2 regions of the Vibrio phycocola genome follow, and region 1 is predicted to be linked to the other one. Evidence: predicted binding sites of a transcription regulator. Region 1 holds the regulator's gene; the other holds the start of a gene.
What was found. Region 1 encodes CRP, which controls carbon source genes, mostly activating them, when cyclic AMP is high. Its sites were predicted from a motif close to TGTGANNNNNNTCACA; they were not measured.

Region 1 (5,676 bases):
CATTGATTTCTGCTCAAGCTGCAGACCATGTTATCGAGATACAAAAAAACTTAGTGAGCTTGGGCGCAAAAATACTTGTTATTGCACAGCGCAAAGAACATGCTTTTGTTACGCCAGCTATTTTAGATGTGAGCAATATCGTAGATCTGCCTGATGAAGAGTGTTTTGGCCCTTTGTTGCAAGTCATTCGGTATAGTAGCTTAGAAGCCGCGGTAGAGATGGCAAACGATACTCAATTTGGGCTTTCTGCAGGCTTAATTTCAACCCAGCATAGTGAGTGGCATTATTTTGTCGATCACATTCGTGCGGGAATTGTGAATCTAAATCGTCAATTAACTGGAGCCAGCAGTGACGCGCCATTTGGTGGGCCAGGAGCGTCTGGCAATTTAAGACCAAGTGCCTATTATGCGGCTGACTATTGTGCTTATCCTATGGCATCTATTGAAGGGGAGCAGCTAGAGCTCCCAACAGTATGTTCGCCGGGGATTCATCTCTAGTTCACTATTAAGGAAGCACTATGACACCTGAACAACTGTTTTCTTACCTATGGCAGGATTATGCTTCTCGCCTTTGTCCTTCAGCTCAGAGAATAAAGGATCTATTGCAAGAAGAGAGTGAGTTGATTAACGATCATATCGCTCTAAGGACTTTTAATATAGAGCCACTCGGACTTGAGACGTTAGCTTCTCAATTTGAAAAGCTAGGCTATAAAGTAGGGGGAGAATATCGATTTGAGGCAAAAAAATTAAGGGCTAAGCACTATGAGCATTCCAATTCTGATTTGCCAAAAGTATTTATTAGCGAACTTTTGGTTGAAGAACTGTCCACCCCAGCTCAAAAAGTCATTCATAGCTTAATCGCACAAGTCGATTCACACTACTTCTCTGGACCCGACTTTCTTTACGCCGGACGTCCATGGTCACTCTCTATTGAACAGTATCACCTTTTATCGGAAGAAAGCGAATATGCGGCTTGGGTTGCTGCGCACGGCTATGGCGCGAACCATTTTACGGTCAGTGTGAATCAATTGAATCGATTCGAGCAAGTCAAAAACGTTAATCAGTACCTAAGACAACATGACTTCGCAATCAATGAGTCTGGTGGAGAAGTGAAGGGAACACCAGAATTGATGCTGGAACAATCCTCCACCATGGCCGATATTGTGGAGGTTTCCTTGATAGAGACAGAGCTTCGCTTACCAGGAGGTTTTTATGAATTCGCTAAACGTTATCCTACCGATAGTGGTGTGTTATACAGTGGTTTTGTCGAAGCATCGGCGAATAAAATTTTTGAAAGTACCGATCGACGTCTTTAACTGGACACGTATCGTCCACCAAGCAAATAAAAAACCACTTCAAGTTGAAGTGGTTTTTCAATTTAAAGACTGAAAACTGGAAGTTTAACGCGTTCCGTAAACGACGATAGTTTTACCGTGCGCTGAAATCAGGTTTTGCTCTTCAAGCATTTTCAGGATTCGGCCAACAGTTTCACGTGAACAGCCAACAATTTGTCCAATCTCTTGACGAGTGATTTTGATTTGCATTCCGTCAGGGTGTGTCATTGCGTCAGGTTGTTTTGCTAAGTTCAATAGCGTTTGAGCAATACGACCAGTCACATCCAAGAACGCAAGATCACCTACTTTACGGCTAGTCACGTGTAAACGGCGAGCCATTTGTGAAGAGAGGCGCATCAAAATATCTGGATTGACCTGGATAAGCTGACGGAATTTTTTAAATGAGATTTCAGCGACTTCACATGGCGACTTTGCTCTAACCCAAGCGGTACGCTCTTGATCATCTTCAAATAAACCAAGTTCACCGATAAAGTCACCCTGATTTAGATAAGAGAGAATCATCTCTTTACCTTCTTCATCTTTAATCAGTACTGCGACAGAACCTTTTACGATGTAGTAAAGAGTTTCCGCCTTTTCACCTGCGTGAATCAAAGTACTTTTTGATGGGTATTTATGAATATGACAGTGTGAAAGAAACCACTCTAACGTTGGATCTGTTTGAGGTTTACCTAGAACCATAATATCTCTCTTCCTATGCAGGGTATACTTGCTGTTTCGTGTAGTAGCTATGCCCAATTGCGATAATTCTACTCTAAGAGTTGGAGAAAACGCGCAAGGTATTTTCTAATTCTGAATTAAATAATATCCTTTTTCGGGCTCAATTTCTTGATTTTAATCGTGTGACACGTGCAAATTTCTACGCAAAAGTGTGCACATGGTCACGCTATTGGAAGTAAATTAAAGGAACGCTGTTCGATTAACGGCGTATTAACCTTTTATTTATGTGATAGCCGTCAGCCAATTTTTCCCGTTTCAATCAGTTGTTGCAAAATAGGTCTAACAATGAGTTCCATTGAAAAACTCATCTTTCCTCCAGGGACAACGATGGTGTCTTGGCTAGACATAAACGATCCATCAATCATGGCGAGTAAGTAAGGGTAATCGACCTGCTTAATTCCTTGCAGACGAATAACCACAAAGCTCTCATCCAAGCTGGGAATATCTCGAGCACTCAATGGGTCGGATGTATCGACCGTTGGCACTCGCTGAAAGTTAATGTGAGTACGTGAGAATTGTGGTGTCATATAGTTGAGGTAATCATCCATAGAACGAACGATCGAATCCGTTACCGCTTCTTTTGAGTGGCCTCGATCTCGCGTGTCTCGTACAAATTTTTGAATCCATTCCAAGTTGACGATCGGAACCATCCCGATCAAAAAATCGACATGTTGCGCGACATTAACGGGGCCATCAATTATGCCCCCATGGAGACCTTCGTAAAAAAGGAGGTCGCTATCTTGAGGTAAATCTTGCCAAGGTGTAAACGTCCCTGGTGTTAGGTTATATGGGACTGCCTCGTCAAATGTATGTAGGTAACGGCGTACTTTTCCTGTTCCACTTTTACCGTATTCATCGAAAAACGACTCTAATAGAGGAAAGTCATTGGCTTCAGAACCAAAATAACTAATATGGCGACCTTGTTCACGAGCTCTCCGGATTTCAATATCCATTTCGGGGCGAGTGAAACGATGAAAACTATCACCCTCAACCCAAGCTGGATTAATGTTCATCCCATTGAAGAGTTTGCGAAATGCTTCTGAGGTTGTGGTTGTACCTGCTCCCGAAGAACCAGTAACAGCAATAATTGGATGCTTTGCGGACATGACTTTCCCTGTCTATTTTTACTTTCTTTAACGCCACTATAGCACGAAATATTCTTTCGATGATTACAGCAGAAATGGATTAGCGCAATTTAGGGTGGATCTGAATATCGATACTTTCATGAAGCTCTGAGTAAACGATTACCGCATCATTTTTACTAAGAAGTGACTTAACTTGTTCTATTTTGGTGGTTAAATCAATTTCACTATTGCCGTAATCGGTGCCTTCACGAAGGACAAATTCTTGGATCAGCGTGTTCAGGGTGTCTGGCGCTATTTCTTGCCATGGAACGATCATCGCAAATTTCCTGATTCTTAATGTTGAGTTGCGCCTATTTTATGTCTATTTACTCGAATTGCGAAATGCATTACCTGATATTGATGAAGATTTGTTGTACGGAAGAAGAATCGGCCTCAGTTTAGGTTTCGTTATTTATTAGGACGGCTCAATAAAAGAGGCGGATAAATGGGTGGCATTAAGTCGCTGACAATACGTAGATACAAGATTTGGTGTTGTGGTGGGTTTTGAATTTAAGATGTTAAATTGATCGACTAGATCAGCCTGCTGACGCTTTTCTAATTCTAATTCAAACTTCAATGTCTTTTGATATAAGTTGTCGGTCAGAGAAGGTTTTAGGGATTGTCTTAGTTGACGGTAATGATTGATTAAGCCGTCAGTGTTGTCTGTTGCCTTTATTAATGTTTCCAACTCATCATTATTAATGCTGAGTTTGTGTAGATCGAGATACTTGAGAAGAAGCAATGTATTTACATTTCCTCCAAATTGATTTTGGAGGGTTAAACACGCTTCTTTCACTCCCGTAGCAGCATAATATGACAAACTGAATTGCCAGAGTTGTTCCGTCATTAGAGTGTGAGAAGCCGGTGTTTTTCTCATTATTGGTGAAACTCTTGTTCTAATAGTTCAAGCTCTTCCTGTTGCTCCATCCAGGTTACTTCAATTTTCTCAAGTTCGGATTTTGCGCTGGCTTGAGTAGCGATTAGGTCTGTTAAGACACTCTTGTTTTCAATTTCATACAGACTACTGTCAGCCAATTTTTCATCAATTTCTGAAACACTCTCAGAAAGAGCATCCATTTTCGATTCTAATTGAGAGAGCTTTTTGCGAAGTGGAGCGGTAGTTTTTCGGAATTCAGCTTCTCGGCGTTTTTGTTCTTTTTTCGCTGCGGCACTATTCCCACCTTCTTTTTCATTACTCACTGGTTGCGCATCACGACGTTCTTGGCGCTGTTGTTCCGTTAACCATTTGTAGTAATCATTTAGATCGCCATCGAAGGGGGCGGCTTGACCTTGGTGGACTAAATAAAGGTCATCAGTGGTGGCACGAAGAAGGTAACGGTCATGACTGACGATAACCATTGCACCCTCAAAGGTTTGCAAAGCAAAGGTGAGGGCTTGACGCATATCGAGATCAAGGTGGTTAGTTGGTTCATCCAGTAACAATAGATTAGGCTTCTGCCAGACAACTAGAGCTAAAACTAATCGTGCTTTTTCTCCACCAGAAAAAGGAGCTACTTTTTCTAGCGCTTTTTCACCTTGAAAGCCAAAACTTCCAAGATAGTCTCGTATCTGTTGCTCGGTGTGATTTGGGGCGATTTGCATCATATGCTGCAGAGGCGTTTCTTCTGGATGCAGGGTCTCGAGTTGATGTTGAGCAAAGTAGCCAATTTTAACACCTTGAGAGTACGTTAAATCACCACTTGTAGGATTAAGTTCACCTGATAGTAATTTGATCAGCGTTGATTTACCTGCGCCATTTCGACCGAGAAGTCCAATTCGACTTCCAGGAACCAAATTCAGGCGTATTTTCTCTAAGATGAGCTTATCGCCGTATCCTGCACTCACTTCGTCCATCATTATTATTGGATTGGGCAGGGCGGCAGGTTCACGGAATTCGAAACTGAATGGATTATCAAATTGTGCCGGTAACACTTTTTCCATGCGCTCTAGTGCTTTGATGCGGCTTTGAGCTTGTCGAGCTTTTGAAGCTTTGTAACGGAAGCGATCGATATAGCTTTGCATATGAGCAACTTGCTTCTGTTGTTTTTGAAACATAGCTTGTTGTAGAACGAGCTTTTCAGCGCGTTGAGTCTCAAATGACGAGTAGTTGCCTGTGTACTCGTTAAGGTCTTGGTTTTCTACGTGGATGATTCGAGTAACGATAGGATCTAAAAAGTCGCGATCGTGTGAGATTAAGACTAAGGTTCCTGGGTAACTTTGTAACCAGCGTTCTAGCCACATTACAGCATCTAAGTCTAAGTGGTTCGTCGGTTCATCGAGAAGTAATAGATCGGAACGACACAATAAGGCTTGAGCAAGGTTAAGGCGCATGCGCCAACCACCAGAGAATTGAGTTAAGTTCCATCCCATTTGATCTTGGCTGAAACCCAGACCATCGAGAAGCTCAGCGGCTCGTGATTGAATCGTATAACCACCAATGGTTTCAATTTTACCATGGAGGATAGCAACTTCATGGCCATC
Region 2 (5,676 bases), on a different contig from region 1:
GAATTCTTCAGAAGAGAATACTTTACCTTCGCCTTTCATGTTGTAGTTGCCAGCTTCTTTGTCGTAGAACTCAGATGCAGCACAGTCCATTGCTAGAGTAACGTCTTTACCTAGAACGTAACCAGCCGCTTCTACAGCTTCTTTGATTGCAGCTAGTGCAGCAGCGTTAGACTCAAGGTTTGGAGCGAAACCACCTTCATCACCAACAGCAGTGCTTAGACCTTTAGCTTTAAGTACTTTAGCTAGGTTGTGGAATACTTCAGCACCGATACGTAGACCTTCTTTAAGAGTAGAAGCGCCAACTGGTTGAATCATGAATTCTTGGATATCAACGTTGTTATCAGCGTGCTCACCACCATTGATGATGTTCATCATTGGAAGAGGCATAGAGAATACGCCAGCTGTACCGTTAAGCTCAGCGATGTGCTCGTATAAAGGCATGCCTTTCGCAGCAGCTGCAGCTTTAGCGTTTGCTAGAGAAACTGCTAGGATTGCGTTTGCACCAAACTTATTCTTGTTTTCAGTACCATCTAGGTCAATCATAACTTGGTCAACAGCTGCTTGATCTTTTGCATCTTTACCAAGTAATGCTTCAGCGATGTCGCCGTTTACAGCAGCAACTGCTTTAAGAACACCTTTACCTAGGAAACGTGCTTTGTCACCGTCACGTAGCTCAAGAGCTTCGCGAGAACCAGTAGATGCGCCAGATGGAGCAGCAGCCATACCGACGAAACCGCCTTCTAGGTGTACTTCAGCTTCAACAGTTGGGTTACCACGTGAGTCGATGATTTCACGACCTAGAACTTTAACGATCTTAGACATTAATGTTTCCTCTCATTTTGAAATTAAATATCAAATTTAAAGGTAGCTGTTACAAATACAACTACCCGGGTCCTTTTAGAACTTTTCACTATTCTGAGCGCTGATATTCACCAGCAGCTTTAACAAATCCAGCGAATAGCGGATGGCCATCGCGTGGAGTTGAAGTAAATTCTGGGTGGAATTGAGCCGCAACAAACCACGGGTGGTTTGGATTCTCAATGACTTCTACCAATTTCTTGTCCGCTGAAAGCCCTGAGACTTTAAGACCAGCCTTTTCAATTTGTGGACGAAGAACATTATTTACTTCATAGCGGTGACGATGACGTTCGTGAATCGTTTCACTTCCATAGAGCTCATGAGCTTTTGTCCCTTTTTCTACGTGACATAGCTGAGAACCTAAACGCATTGTACCGCCTAAATCCGATTGCTCAGAACGTGCTTCTACCGCACCATCTGAATCAATCCACTCAGTGATCAAACCAACCACTGGATATTTCGATTCTTTATCAAATTCGGTTGAATTTGCCCCTTCTAATCCTGCGACATTACGAGCGTATTCAATAAGTGCTACCTGCATCCCTAAACAGATGCCTAAATATGGCACTCCATTTTCACGAGCATATTGCGCCGCTAAAATTTTACCTTCAACCCCACGGTCTCCAAACCCACCAGGAACGAGAATCGCATCCAATTCACCTAATACTTCTGTTCCCTTATTTTCAAGGTCTTGCGAATCAACATAACGAATCGTCACACTCAATCGATTCTTAAGGCCCGCATGAATTAGGGCTTCATTCACCGATTTATATGCATCTGGAAGTTCGATGTATTTACCCACCATTCCGATGGTTACTTCACCTGTTGGGTTAGCTTCTTCGTAAATAACCTGTTCCCATTCAGACAAATCAGCTTCTGGAGCATCCAGTCCAAAACGCGTACAAACAATATCGTCCAAGCCTTGCGATTTAATTAACTGAGGAATTTTGTAGATTGAATCTACATCCTTCATTGAAATAACCGCTTTCTCTTGAACATTACAGAATAGTGCAATTTTCTTACGTTCGTTAGCCGGAATAACACGATCTGAACGACATACAAGAATGTCTGGCTGAATACCGATTGATAATAGCTCTTTCACTGAATGTTGCGTTGGTTTGGTTTTTACTTCACCTGCAGCCGCTAAATAAGGAACCAGTGTCAAATGCATAAACATTGCACGTTCACGACCTAATTCAACCGCTAGCTGACGAATTGCTTCCATAAAAGGCAGTGATTCGATATCACCAACCGTACCGCCAACTTCAACGATAGCAATATCATGACCTTCAGAGCCAGCGATAACACGATCTTTAATCGCGTTAGTAATATGAGGAATAACCTGAATCGTCGCACCTAAGTAATCGCCACGGCGCTCTTTACGAAGGACGTCTGCGTAAACACGACCTGCAGTAAAGTTATTCCGTTTCGTCATTTTGGTGCGAATAAAACGCTCATAGTGACCTAAGTCGAGATCGGTTTCAGCACCATCTTCAGTGACAAAAACTTCACCATGCTGAGTTGGACTCATGGTACCTGGATCAACGTTAATATACGGATCCAGCTTCATCATAGTCACTTTAATGCCGCGAGCTTCTAAAATCGCTGCTAAGGATGCTGCTGCAATACCTTTACCAAGGGAGGATACTACCCCGCCAGTAACAAAAATATAATTTGTCGTCATGTTTAACCTGAAGTTGGTTGAATGAGGGAAATGAGTTCATCTGGACGGGAAGCAAATATACCAGAACCCCTTAACCGCCACAACGTGAAACTTATCACACTCTTCTGTTTTCTTTTTTGCTTCAAATCAATTCAACAGATTTAGTTCTGAAAGCAAAATTTGATGTAATGACTTGCTCTATGTAGTAAACAACTGATCTAGCTCTGTTTTACCACATTGATATGATCATTTTATTTCCGGACTTTCTCTTCACGCTTTACTTCATCCCACATGCCATCCAATTCACTTAGATTGTAATCGGTAAGCTTAGCGTTATTATGCGCAACTTTTTGTTCAATTTGATGAAAACGGCGCATAAACTTCAAGTTAGCTTTGGTTAATGCAGCTTCAGGATCGTGGCCCAAATGACGAACCATATTCACCATAGCAAACATCATATCGCCCAACTCTTCTTCTAACTTGTCTTGGTCAATATTGACTTGCAGAGCTTCATCCATCACTTCTTCAATCTCTTCCTCAACCTTCGCTACCACAGGGCCTATAGAATCCCAATCGAATCCATACTTTGCGGCACGCTTTTGCAGTTTATTCGCTTTGCTTAATGCGGGAAGTGATTGTGGGATGGAATCAAAAATAGAGTCGACCTTGTCACTCTCTTGTTTTTGTAACTTTTCTTCGGCTTTAACTTTGTCCCAATTGGCATTGATCTCTTCATCACTTCCAAAAGTTTGATCACCAAAAACATGAGGGTGACGACGAATCAACTTTGCATTGACTTCATCGATCACATCTGAGAAATCAAACAGCCCTTTTTCTTGTGCTAATTGGCTGTAGAAAATGGCTTGAAACACAAAGTCGCCAAGCTCTTCTTTTAAGTTCGCGTAATCTTTGTTGTAAATGGCGTCGACAACTTCATAGGTTTCTTCGATTGTGTGAGGAACGATGGTTTCAAAGCTCTGCTTTTTATCCCATGGGCAGCCATTTTCTGGATCTCTTAATTGCGCCATTATTTCTTGCAGTTTTTCAATCGGATGCGACATCGACTTCCCTTAATTGACTTGTCTTAACCATAGGTCTTGATTAACCCAATCGTTTAACGGATAAAACATCCTTAGTTTGTTCAATTTTCCCTTGGATGCGAGACAATATTTCTACACTGGTTAATTCCAAATCAAAATCCATAAAAATCATTTGTCGTTTATAATCACTACGACTTTTCATACTGGCGACTTTAACTTTTTCATTGGCCAATAAGCTAGTTATGTCTTTCAATAGACCTGTTCTTTCCATTGCCTCGACGCGAATCGTCAGAATATAGGTGCCACCAACTCCCGCCCCCCAAACCGTATCGATAATTCGTTCTGGTGCATGGTGTCGAAGTTCTTCAAGTTGCTCACAATCACTGCGGTGGACCGATATACCACGCCCTTGAGTAATGTAGCCTTTAATTTCATCTCCAGGAATTGGACGACAGCAACGTGCGATATGATTCATTAGGTTATCTACGCCTTGAACCACAACCGCATCTTTACTGGTTTTAGCTGTGCTCGAAGTTTTCGTTTCTGAAATTTTGAGTTTTTCCAGTGCGAGTTTGTCTTCTTCTTCAGCAGTCGGCTTATTCACTAGAGCATTAATGTGATTCAGTACTTGGTTGATGCGTAAATCACCACTACCAACGCCGACATACAACTCTTCAGGAGAATTTACATTGAAGCGCTTCAGGGCATAATCTGTTGCATCTTTCAGTGTTGCGCCGATCTTTTGCAGTTCTGCTTCTAAAATCTCTTTGCCTGCCTCAAGGTTTTTCTCTCGGCTCTGTTTTCTAAACCAGGCATTAATTTTGGCACGAGCACGTCCTGAGTGAACAAAACCTGTTGCAGGATTCAACCAATCTCGTGATGGATTCGCTTCTTTTGTCGTGATGATTTCAACTTGATCCCCCATGGCTAGCTTATGGGTAAATGGCACTATACGCCCGCCCACTTTCGCGCCAATACAACGGTGCCCAACTTCTGAGTGAATATGATACGCAAAGTCCAACGGGGTCGCGCCCATTGGCAGATCAACCACATCACCTCGCGGAGTAAAGGCATAAACTCGGTCATCAAATACTTGGCTGCGTAACTCATCTAGCATCTCGCCAGAATCTGACATCTCTTCTTGCCAATCGAGCAGTTTACGTAGCCATGCAATTTTCTCATCGTAGCCACTACGACCAACCGATTTACCTTCTTTATATTTCCAGTGAGCTGCAACACCGAGTTCAGAATCCTCGTGCATTTGTTTGGTACGAATCTGAATCTCGATAGTCTTGCCTTCTGGCCCGAGGATCACTGTATGAATTGATTGATATCCGTTAGGTTTCGGATTAGCAACATAATCATCAAACTCTTGAGGCAAGTGCTTAAATTGAGTATGAACGACGCCAAGTGCCGCATAACAATCCTGTAGTTTGTCGGCAATAATCCGTACCGCTCGCACATCAAATAGCTCATCAAATGCGAGGTTTTTCTTCTGCATTTTTCGCCAAATACTGTAGATGTGTTTAGGTCGCCCACTAACATCCGCATTAATACTGCATGAGCTCATTTCAGCACGAAGATTATCGACAAAATTCTTAATATATTGCTCGCGAACAACACGACGTTCGGAAAGCTGTTTCGCGATCTGTTTATAGGTATCCGGCTGCTGATAGCGAAAAGCGTAATCTTCCATTTCCCATTTAAGTTGCCCTATACCCAGACGGTTTGCCAATGGTGAATAGATATTGGCGCACTCTTTTGCCGCTTGGCGACGAACCTCATCTGGCTCGTCTTTGACTTCCCGTAAATTACAGATTCGCTCTGCCAGCTTAATCACCACACAGCGAAAGTCATCGACCATTGCAAGGAGCATTCGACGGACATTATCCACTTGTTCAGACGCATCGTGATGCTGGCTTGACGAGTTTAGTTGACCGATTGCAGCCATTTCATCGACACCATCGATAAGCTTAATGATCTCTTTGCCATACTCTTCTTCCAACTGTTCACGACTCATCACACCGTTCACAAAAGCCGGAAACAGTAGAGCGGCCACCAAAGTGGCTCGATCCATTGACAGCATCACTAAGATTTCGATCATTTCTCGACCAC

Region 2: a site for CRP is predicted at 2,626-2,641, ahead of ACXJY6_RS14495 (CTP synthase). Genes of this name have one in related genera too.

Annotation. Positions count from the first base shown of each region.
Region 1 covers NZ_JBTAMQ010000009.1:97,154-102,829, reverse strand. The annotation lists gene astD (succinylglutamate-semialdehyde dehydrogenase) at 1-497, shown strand, start outside; gene ACXJY6_RS13415 (DUF1338 domain-containing protein) at 518-1,315, shown strand; gene crp (cAMP-activated global transcriptional regulator CRP) at 1,400-2,032, opposite strand; gene ACXJY6_RS13405 (phosphoribulokinase) at 2,308-3,177, opposite strand; gene ACXJY6_RS13400 (YheU family protein) at 3,257-3,472, opposite strand; gene ACXJY6_RS13395 (TIGR02444 family protein) at 3,611-4,072, opposite strand; gene ACXJY6_RS13390 (ABC transporter ATP-binding protein) at 4,072-5,676, opposite strand, start outside.
Region 2 covers NZ_JBTAMQ010000010.1:95,346-101,021, reverse strand. The annotation lists gene eno (phosphopyruvate hydratase) at 1-822, opposite strand, end outside; gene ACXJY6_RS14495 (CTP synthase) at 911-2,542, opposite strand; gene mazG (nucleoside triphosphate pyrophosphohydrolase) at 2,773-3,582, opposite strand; gene relA (GTP diphosphokinase) at 3,623-5,676, opposite strand, start outside.